One region of the Sporomusa termitida genome, then DNA from elsewhere that is predicted to be linked to it. Evidence: riboswitches for the same ligand, from Rfam matches in the RefSeq annotation. Region 1 holds a riboswitch; the other holds the start of a gene.

Region 1 (4,942 bases):
GAACAGTATTAAGGCTTTTCTGGCCCTGCATACCGAGCAAGGCCGGATTTTGGAACAGGGTAGGGTGAATATTGGCATTGTAGAAAACATTGCGGCCCCCACCAGGCTGAAAATGACAGTAAACGGCCTGGCCGGTCCTGCCGGCGGCATACTGCTGGCCGAGCGCCAGGACGCACTGGTGAGCGCCGCTATGATTGTGCTGGCCGTGAGGAATATCGCGGCCGAGCATGATTACCAGGGGACAGTCGCCACCGTGACAACGCTGAAAACATATCCGGGAACCCCGGCGTTAATTCCCGCCGTGGTCGAAATGTGGGTCGAGATAAATGGCACAAAACATGAAAGTATCATTGCTATTCTGCAGGCTATAAAAGATGAAGTCAGTATGATTGCTGACGATCATGACACACCGGTAGCCATTGAGGTAATCTCATCTGAAAAACCGTTTATGCTTGATCAAACCATCGTCAGTACACTGGAAAGTGTCTGCCAGGGACTAAAACTTTCCAGTCTGCGCCTGGACGACCGCATTGGCTATGATGTGGTGAATATGGCCCATCTGGCCCCGGCCGGGCTGATATTAATCCCCGGCGGCGAAACGGCCGGCAACGGCAGCCGCCGGGCGGCACAAGCCGCGATTGGCGCCGGCGTCGACGTATTGACAGCCATGCTGCAGCAATTAGCAAAATAAGGGCCCAAACCGCCTGTTTGCCCTGCGAGCAGGCTTTTTCTTAAACTTACCACTATTTTTTATGTAAACCTTATGGTAAAATATCATTTGAACCACATCAGATGAAAGGAGTGCTAACCTTGAAGAAAATAGTAACCGCGGTTTTGTTGATGGTTTTTGTAATGCCGCTTTCATTTGCTTTACCCAAGGCTGAGGCTGCTTTCTTAGAGGATCAACTGGCTGAAGCGGCTGGCACTGGTGCCGCTGCTCAATTACAGCAAATTCTTCAGATGACAGATAATCTTGCGGACAGAGAAGCCTTGTTAGGTACCCTTGCCAAGAGTGCCCTTGAACGTTCAGGCAATACCGCTGCAGTTAACGATATTACCACTATGGCCACCCAGCTGCTCATGCAGGATCAGGCCGTAATCAAAGAAAATCTGGTTAAGGCGGTAGAAACAGCTGCCCGCAGCAGAGTCCAGCAAGAGGTAACTACCCGGCTGTCCGGTTATCAAACAGAAATGGCTGTACTCTCTTCCCTGCTGAATAACAGCAATATGTTAATGCCGGATGCGGTAAAAAACAGTAATGCCATTAGCAGCATTATGCAGGGCAGCCCGAGAACAATTGACGTGATCAACTAACCGGCTCAGGCCGGTTCTTTTTTTTGCACCGTTTCCCCACCTGTTGCCGGGGGAGCAGAATAACTGAGAATTGCCAATGCAGGCTTACCTAATTAACGAAAAAAGAGGATAAGGAAAAATTACAGGGTTTTACTAAATTTGACCAATAGTCCAATCCGGTATACTATAGATATAATGCCGAATCTTTACAGGTACGGGGGAACCAAGACAGTAGACACAGGGGATAATCCGTTGAGAACGGAAGGGCGTATTCTAATTCTCTCTTTTCCCTATCCCGACAGCTAACCCCGGAGGCTAACATTGCGAGGTTGTTTGTGGTACTACTAACCTCGAAGACTTATCGTAAGAGAGGTGATACATTGAATAAAGCCCTTTTTGCCATAATTCTTTGCCTTGCCTTACTGCTTAGCATCAGCAATCCTTTGCCAGGAACGGCGGTGTCACCACCGGCAGCTGAGACACAGCAGGTTATCGTATCCTCACCGGCGGCGACAGAAGCTGAAGAAGCAGCTGGGCCGCCCGAACCGCCGCCGCTGACTATGGGCATGCGCGGCGATAAAGTCCGCGTTGTCCAGAAGCTGCTGGCAGACGGCGGCTTTTATGCCGGCAATATTGACGGTGTTTACGGTCCCATTACCGCCAACGCCGTAAGAGCATTTCAGCGCAGCACCAGTCTGGAAATCACCGGCACTGTTGACAGGGAAACCTTTACCTATCTTGAGCGGGCAACGGGTGAGCCCAGCCGCTATAGCCGGTCGCTGCTTATGAAAGCATCGGCCTATACGGCCCATGATCCCGGCAATGGCAGTTATACCTATCGCGGCAATCTGCTGCGCCGGGGCATGGCCGCTGTTGATCCGACGGTAATTCCGCTGGGAACCCGGTTGTACATCAAAGGGTACGGCTACGCCATCGCCGATGATATTGGCGGGGCTATTAAGGGGCAGCGGATTGACCTGGCTTTTGAAAATCGCCGTGAGGCTTTGAACTTTGGCGTTCGCAAAGTAACCGTCTATATACTGGACTAACAAGCAGGCCTGCCGCCTGCTTTTCCATTTGCCGCCGATTACCGGTTTCTCCCGGAATATTAAAGAGCCCCTGGTATTATACTACATTCATCCGGTACTTGCTGCCGGCTGTGTTTATTGCCCAGGCTTGATATTGCGATGGGAGTGTGTTCGGATTGAATCTGTTTTCAGGTGAAATGCTGCCATTGGTATTGGCGTTAATCTCAGGCGTGCTGATGGCGGTCCAGGGATCGCTGAATGCCCTGCTGAGCAAAGCGGTCGGCCTCTTAGAGGCTACGTTTGTCGTGCAATTGACCGGAGCCATTCTGGTCATGATTTTATTGTTTGTATTTAACCTGGGGAAAGGCAATCTGTATGCCTGGCAGGCTGCTCCCTGGTATTCCTGGCTGGGAGGTATTATCGGCGTAGGCATCATCTATCTGGTCGCTGCCAGCATCCCCAGTGTGGGGGTGGCTAACGCCACTACCGCCATCATTGTCGGTCAGGTGCTGACCGCGATTATTATCGACCATTTTGGCGGGTTTGGCCTGGAACGCTCTGCATGCAGCCCCCAACAGCTGTTGGGACTGGTATTACTGGCAGTTGGCGCTAAATTATTGTTAAAATAGCGCTTTTTTTTATATTTTTCCCAATTAGGTGTTAACAAAAAAAAAAATTTGCGGTATACTTATCATTAGTATTTTTTGGTTTTATGCTAACCATAAGGAGGCAAAGCATGGATTTTAACTTTACTCCCGATCAATTGGATCTACAGAAAATGGTAAAAGATTTTGTTGCTAAAGAAATTACGCCTCACGCTCTGGAAATGGATAAAGAAGGTGTAGTTCCCCCTGATCTGTGGAAAAAACTTGATGAAGCGGGCTTACTTAATTTAACCGTTCCCGAAGAGTATGACGGACCTGGTCTTGATGCGCTTTCAATTGCTCTTATATATGAAGAATTAGGCAAAGGCTGCGCCGGTGTGGCCACAACAACGGCTGCCAACGCCCTGGCTTCCTATCCGGTGGTTTTATTGGGCACTGATGCCCAAAAAAGAAAAATGTTTGATGTGATAAATAACGGTAAACTGGCGGCCTTTGCCTTAACCGAGCCTGGTGCCGGGTCGGACGCCGGGGCCGTTGCCACTACCGCTGTCAAAGACGGGGATAATTATATTATCAACGGCACGAAGTGCTTTATCACCAACGGCGGTATTGCCGATATCTATATTATCTTTGCCAACACCCGCAAAACTGCCGGCATCCGCGGCCTGACGGCCTTTATCGTCGAACGGGACACACCTGGTTTCTCGGTGGGTAAAGAAGAAGAAAAAATGGGAATCCGGGCCTCCAATACCTGTGAATTGGTGTTAGAGAATGTTTGCATCCCCGCCGCCAACAGGATTGGCCGCGAAGGGGAAGGCTTTAAAATCGCCATGAAAACACTGGATGCGGCCCGGCCGTTTGTCGGCGCCGTGTCGGTCGGCTTAGCCCAGGCGGCCTTTGAACTGGCGGTCAAATATTCGAAAGAACGGGTGCAGTTTGACAAGCCGATTGCTTCCTTCCAGCTGGTGCAGGCCATGCTGGCCGATATGGCCATGCAGATTGAGGCCGCCCGCCTGCTGGTTTACAAAGCTTGCTGGCTGAAAGATCAGGGTGTATCTTACACGAAAGAATCGGCCATTGCCAAGTGTTTTGCCGCCGACACCGCCATGAAGGTTACTACAGATGCGGTGCAGGTGCTGGGGGGTTATGGGTATTCTAAAGAATACCCGGCGGAAAAATACATGCGCGATGCTAAGATTATGCAGATCTATGAAGGCACTAATCAAATTCAGCGTCTGGTTATTGCCAATAACATTCTGTACTAAACAGCCAATCGCCACCGCTTGCCGCGCCTGGCAGCAAGGTCCAAATGGCGTTTAGCCTGGCTGGGGCCTGACAAATTACTGCTTGACTTTTTGAGTTAATCCTAATATAATTTAACGTGTGTTAAGGGATTATAGCTCAGTTGGTTAGAGTACTACGTTGACATCGTAGGGGTCACTGGTTCGAGTCCAGTTAGTCCCACCATAAAAAAACAGGCTTACAGGTTTTCACCTGTAAGTTTTTTTATTATCTAAAGAAGACATGGCAGCGATGGTCTTGCCTTAGGTTTCAGGATTTCTTGGCGCGACTTGCATTTTTAAGGATTTTTATTATACTGGAAGTAAGGAATATAAGGAATATCAGGGAGTGTCGTCGCTGCTTCCTTGCCCTTTACCATGTTGTCTCGCCCGAAAACTAAAATATAACATGGCCAAGACGCTGGTTTCTTGGCAAAGTTAGATGTTAGTTTTAGACAACGCAGATTTTTTCGCAATGCAAGGCGGAGGACGCTAACTGATTCATTTCATTAAGATTTGCTTTAATGATCCTGAATGATAGGGGCCTCTTATTACTGGCACGGGCCGCGCAGATCGGCAATCTGTAAGGCGACGACATCCTTACCTAAAGTACAGCAATAAGCCGGCAGAGAGAAGCAAGCTGAGCCAATGCCTGCATTGACTACTGTTAATGAATGGTGTATATTAAATTATTGCATTGTAATCTATCTATACAATTTTTTAGGAGGCAATAATG
Region 2 (4,942 bases), 1.9 Mb from region 1:
GCGCCTGCTTCCGGGCTGGCCGGGGCTGCCGGCTGGCTGCCGCCGCAGCCGGTGACTGAAGCGGCAAATACCAGGGCCAGGGTAGCTGAGGACCACTTTTTGATACTACTGCGCACATTAAACATATAAATTCTCCACCTTTTCTTTTTTTTAATGCTGCCGCTAACGGTATGACAACAACTAAATGCCTTAACCCTCCCTAAGAAAAGTAAAAACCCCTACTGACAGATCGCTCTGCCAGTAGGGGCGAATTCGCGGTACCACCCTACATTGTACTCTTATGCCCGTTGGTATGACGGGACATTCCCTTAACGCCGGGCCGCGCTTCAATCTGATGTATACTTCATAATGTATACATGTCAACTGAAGAGTTCATGGGCGAGGTAACGGCAACAGTCACACACCGGCTTACACCAACCGCCGGCTCTCTGGAGCGTTTCTCCTGTTGCTTTCATCCCAATCATCACTTGTGGTGATTTAATTAGTCAATTTTCTCTTGCAAAGGCCAGCTTGTTTACAGTTTGATTCGTTTACCGGCATTATGCAGCGGGGGTTGTTTACTTATTATTCATTATCACAGGACAACGGTTTTTTGTCAATAGGGTATAACAAAACATTTTAACGCTCGATACAGATGTAATTTTGATTCTGGCAGAATAGGCAGGTCAGCTGTTAAATTCATGCTGATGCGGCAGGATTTCTGCTGCCGGAATTGGAATATTGATAGTATTTGTGTAAGTAAATCAGAGAATTACTCTGTTCTGTCGTTAAAAAGCAGCTTTTAGTGTGTGGCAGGGAGAGGTATGTCCCTGCGGCTGAGAATAAATATTAACAATGACAGCAGGGGGTAAGAGCGGGCGACAGCAGGTAATGACTTTTCTGAAATTAGGCGATAATGGCCGGGAAAGATGCTTTTTTTATCCGGAATATGGTAGAATAATAAAGTAAATAACACTCCACCATAAGGCGTGACGTGTGCTGTTTTGCCAACACATACGGTTGCCCGGCTTTTTAACGCGTTGTATAAGTGAGATCTAATGTAAAAATATTAAATAAAGGCGGTTAGACTAATGAAAAAACCATTATTTACCGGCTCCGGCGTAGCTATTGTAACTCCCTTTACACACAATGGCATTGACTATCAGGCGTTCACAGAGCTGATTGAGTTTCAGATTAAAGGCGGGTCAGATGCCATTATCATCTGCGGCACTACCGGCGAAGCCTCCACAATGCCGGATGACGAGCATATTGCCGCGATTAAATTTGCGGTAAACGCAATTAACAAACGGGTACCGGTTATTGCCGGTACCGGCAGCAATGATACCCGGCATGCCATCGAATTATCGAAAGCAGCGGAAGCAGTTGGGGCTGACGGGTTATTATCGGTTACGCCATATTATAATAAAGCTACACAAAAGGGCTTGTACGGGCATTTTAAGCTTATTGCCGACAGTGTCAGCATACCGTTAATCCTGTACAATGTACCCGGTAGAACCAATTTAAATCTGAATCCGGAGACGATAAAAGCATTGGCAGCAATAGACAATATTATTGCCGTTAAAGAGTGTAACCTGGGTCAGGTCGGCGATGTGGTAAATCTGTGCGGTGAGGATTTTACCGTATATTCCGGTGATGATAACATGGTCTTGCCGGTATTGTCACTCGGTGGTAAGGGGGTTATCTCGGTTATGGCCAACATCATCCCCCGGGATACTCACGATATGGTGATGAAATTCATCCAGGGAGATGTTGCCGGTGCCATCAAACTGCAACTGCAGACCCTTAATCTTATCAAAGCATTATTTAGCGAGGTAAACCCGATTCCGATTAAAGCCGCTGTTAACCTGCTGGGGTATAAGGCCGGTCAATGCCGGATGCCGTTAACCGAAATCAGTGAGGACAATCTTGAGCTTCTCCGGTCTGAAATGAAGGCTTACGGGCTGATTTAACCATGTTTACGTGCTAAGACTCCTGCCGTCAGGCCGCACGCAGGAGTTTTACCGTTTTGCTGACATGGGGACGGTGGTTTTGTCTTGTAAATAGTCGTTATAAATGATATGATTTAAGAACGGCGTAAGTTGATAGGTTAGGCAGCAATGATAGGTGCCACTATCACTTAAAGTTGTAAATAAAAGGGAAATAAGGTATTATTAAACATAAGGAGTCTCTGTTTGGGCTAACGGCAATCGCCGAGTTTCATTTAATGGAAGCGGGGGAACCATTTTTGGGGTGAATCCTGGGTAAGCCAGGTAGGGCGAATTTCTTTCTGCCCGAATCCGTCAGCTAACCTCGTAGGCGTTGAAAGAGAAGGATGTATTTGTCCTGCCGTTCTTCAAAGGCAATTAAATGTCTTTGAGGATCCTTCTCAAAAGCTGGTTTTGAAAGTTTTCTATCACATGCAGGATGGCGGTAGAAAAAAAACAAACTACAGTTTTAAGGAGGAATATAATGGGGAAAATCAGGATTGGTATTTTCGGTTTTGGGAAAACAGGTAAAGTTGTTGCTAATGAATTTTTGCAGGACAGCTTATTTACTCTGGTTTGGGTAGTTCGCAAAGGTGATACTGATCATCAAAAATATGCCAGCCGTTTGTTGGGGCATGAGTTTGATGCAGGGGAAATATTCTCTGCTGATGACATTGATGATAGTTTTTTTAGAGAGAGGCCGGTAGATGCTTTGGTAGATTTTTCGGACTCGACGGGTGTATATTTGTACGCAAAAGCAGCGCAGGCGGGAATACCCATTATTTCCGCCATTTCCCAATATGAACAGGAAGAACTGGAAATACTGAAATCCTATGCAGAGTTTGCGCCTGTACTTTATTCTCCTAATATTACGTTAGGGATTAACGTATTGATGGTTGCGGCGCAGATTTTGCAAAAAATAGCGCCCCATGCCGACATTGAGATCGTTGAGGAGCATTTTAAAGGGAAAAAAGAGGTATCGGGAACCGCGAAAAGAATTGCCAATGTGCTTAGCCTTAATGTGGAGGAGCATTTGAATTCTATCCGCGTCGGCGGCATTGTTGGCCGCCATGAAATCATCTTTGGCATGCCGAACCAGACGATCCGGCTGTCCCATGAAAGCATCAGCAGGGCCGCTTTTGGCCAGGGTGCTATTTTTGCAGTAAATTTTCTGATCGGCAAGTCGCCGGGAATGTATACGATGGAAACGATCATTGCCGAGATGTTCAGGCAGAATATCCCTGTATATTAGCTTGACCGTAATGTTTCTGGGCTGAAGACTGACAGGCAATGTTTTGGTATTCACTGACAGAGTGCAGCGAGTAAGCAGCTTTCCCTAATTAGGGCAAGCTGCTTTGGTTTGTACCCTGTTAAACTGTGGTGGCCCCTCCTCTAAGCAGGACTCCGGCAGCAGGTCTAGATTAATCTCTTATTTTTACTGCGCGTTTTTTACCCAGACTTCGCAGCCCTGGAACGGATTTGCCGTCCCCAGATATAGTTTTTGGTCAGAGGCAGCAAATAAGTTGCTTACACCATAATTATAGGGATTACCCAAACCATTTAGAGAAACCGGCAGCCAGAGAATGCCGTCATTTGATTCCCAGAGATCACAGCCAAGTGATCTGTAGCCGATAATATAGAGCGCTTTAATCAGATAAGCGGAAAAGATTAATCTAAGAAATTGTGTAATTGAGTCCGCCGTATTAGCCGGCAGCAATGATTCCACGACATCAGGGATCACAGAGATAATCTGCGGTATCAGATTATTCCAGCTCCAGGTGCCAAGATAAAGTTTGTCGTCGAAAGCCTGGATCTGCCAGCAGTAGCCATTGGTTAGATCGCCGAAGCCGGAAGGATAGCCGCTTAACGGCAGACCGCGCGTGCCGGTTACTGGTTCTGTGGGGCTGACCGGGATGCCCCCTACTATTAATTCCCAGCTGTCATCGGGCGCAACCCGGATGACATCAAAGCCCTTCGGCGCTACCAGCGGAGCGTCAGGGCTGATGCTTAGAATCGCTGCTTCAATGGCCGTACCAATGTAGATATGGCCGTTAAACACCGCCAATGAAGAGGGGTGTTCATTGCGGGCGTCGCCGGCGCCCTTATCGACAACCAGCTTCCAGTCATTTACCTGCGGCAGGGTGTTGTTGGTCCGCCAGAGTTCAAAGCCTGTCGGCAGGGCTGTAGCCACATAGAGTTGCTCATTGCAGCTTAGCAGCAGATCAATATTACCCTGGGGATTGCTGTCAGCATTGCCGGCGAGATTTACTTTTTCCCAGCCAAGTTCCGGGTCAGTCGTTGTGAATAACTGCGCTTCGGCAACACCGGTCAGCGGCAGAGCCCCCATATACAGACGACCCTGGTGGACAACAATGGCTCTGGTTGCATAGCCCTGAATATCTGAGACCAGGGGCGTCCAGGTCTCGCCGTCTATAGATTTTAGGAGTAACAATTCAGGGCTTGCCGGTGTAATTGCGCCGGCGTAGAGGGCGTTATTGTAGGTAATCATATAGCGAAAGCCAATATTTGACGAGGCTATCGGCGCTTTATACACTTGCTGCCAGCCAGCTGTGCCATCTTTTTTATAGCGCCAGATTTCGCCGGTGTTATCGACAGCTTGGGGTACCAAGGCCGCTGGCAGCGGAATATTTCCGAATAAGCCGCTGCTTAAGATAGAATAGGGAATATTTCTGGCTGTGCCGACATAAATGTAGTCGCCTAATTCAGCCATTGACCAGGCATAGTTGTTTTGTCCGGCATTGTCAGGGCTTGAAATATCAAAACCATTTACGGGTGTTATTTTGCGAAAGGCAAGGTTATAGGGAAACACAAACCGATTCGGCGAATAGTTTGATATATGTTTTACATCAAGTGTATAGCAGGGGAAAGCAACAGCTTGCTCATTAGCCTCAAGGACAACATCTGTCAGGTTTACCCTGGCATCATCATAAGCTGCCAGCGTGCCTTTTAATATGAAG

Evidence for each region. Region 1 has a riboswitch for cyclic di-AMP ahead of SPTER_RS25655 (3D domain-containing protein). Riboswitches for the same ligand answer to the same signal wherever they lie in the genome.
Region 2: it holds a riboswitch for cyclic di-AMP, as region 1 does, so the genes downstream of both, SPTER_RS19810 (4-hydroxy-tetrahydrodipicolinate reductase) here and SPTER_RS25655 (3D domain-containing protein) in region 1, are expected to answer to the same signal.

Annotation. Positions count from the first base shown of each region.
Region 1 is NZ_CP036259.1:2,360,964-2,365,905, reverse strand. It holds gene SPTER_RS11015 (hydantoinase/carbamoylase family amidase) at 1-691, shown strand, start outside; gene SPTER_RS11010 (hypothetical protein) at 811-1,314, shown strand; cyclic di-AMP (ydaO/yuaA leader) riboswitch at 1,480-1,626, shown strand; gene SPTER_RS25655 (3D domain-containing protein) at 1,674-2,342, shown strand; gene SPTER_RS11000 (DMT family transporter) at 2,498-2,950, shown strand; gene SPTER_RS10995 (acyl-CoA dehydrogenase family protein) at 3,058-4,191, shown strand; tRNA gene SPTER_RS10990 (tRNA-Val) at 4,317-4,393, shown strand; gene SPTER_RS10985 (peptide chain release factor 3) at 4,940-4,942, shown strand, end outside.
Region 2 is NZ_CP036259.1:4,249,331-4,254,272, reverse strand. It holds gene SPTER_RS19820 (ABC transporter substrate-binding protein) at 1-125, opposite strand, end outside; gene dapA (4-hydroxy-tetrahydrodipicolinate synthase) at 1,071-1,949, shown strand; cyclic di-AMP (ydaO/yuaA leader) riboswitch at 2,178-2,312, shown strand; gene SPTER_RS19810 (4-hydroxy-tetrahydrodipicolinate reductase) at 2,449-3,216, shown strand; gene SPTER_RS19805 (hypothetical protein) at 3,400-4,942, opposite strand, start outside.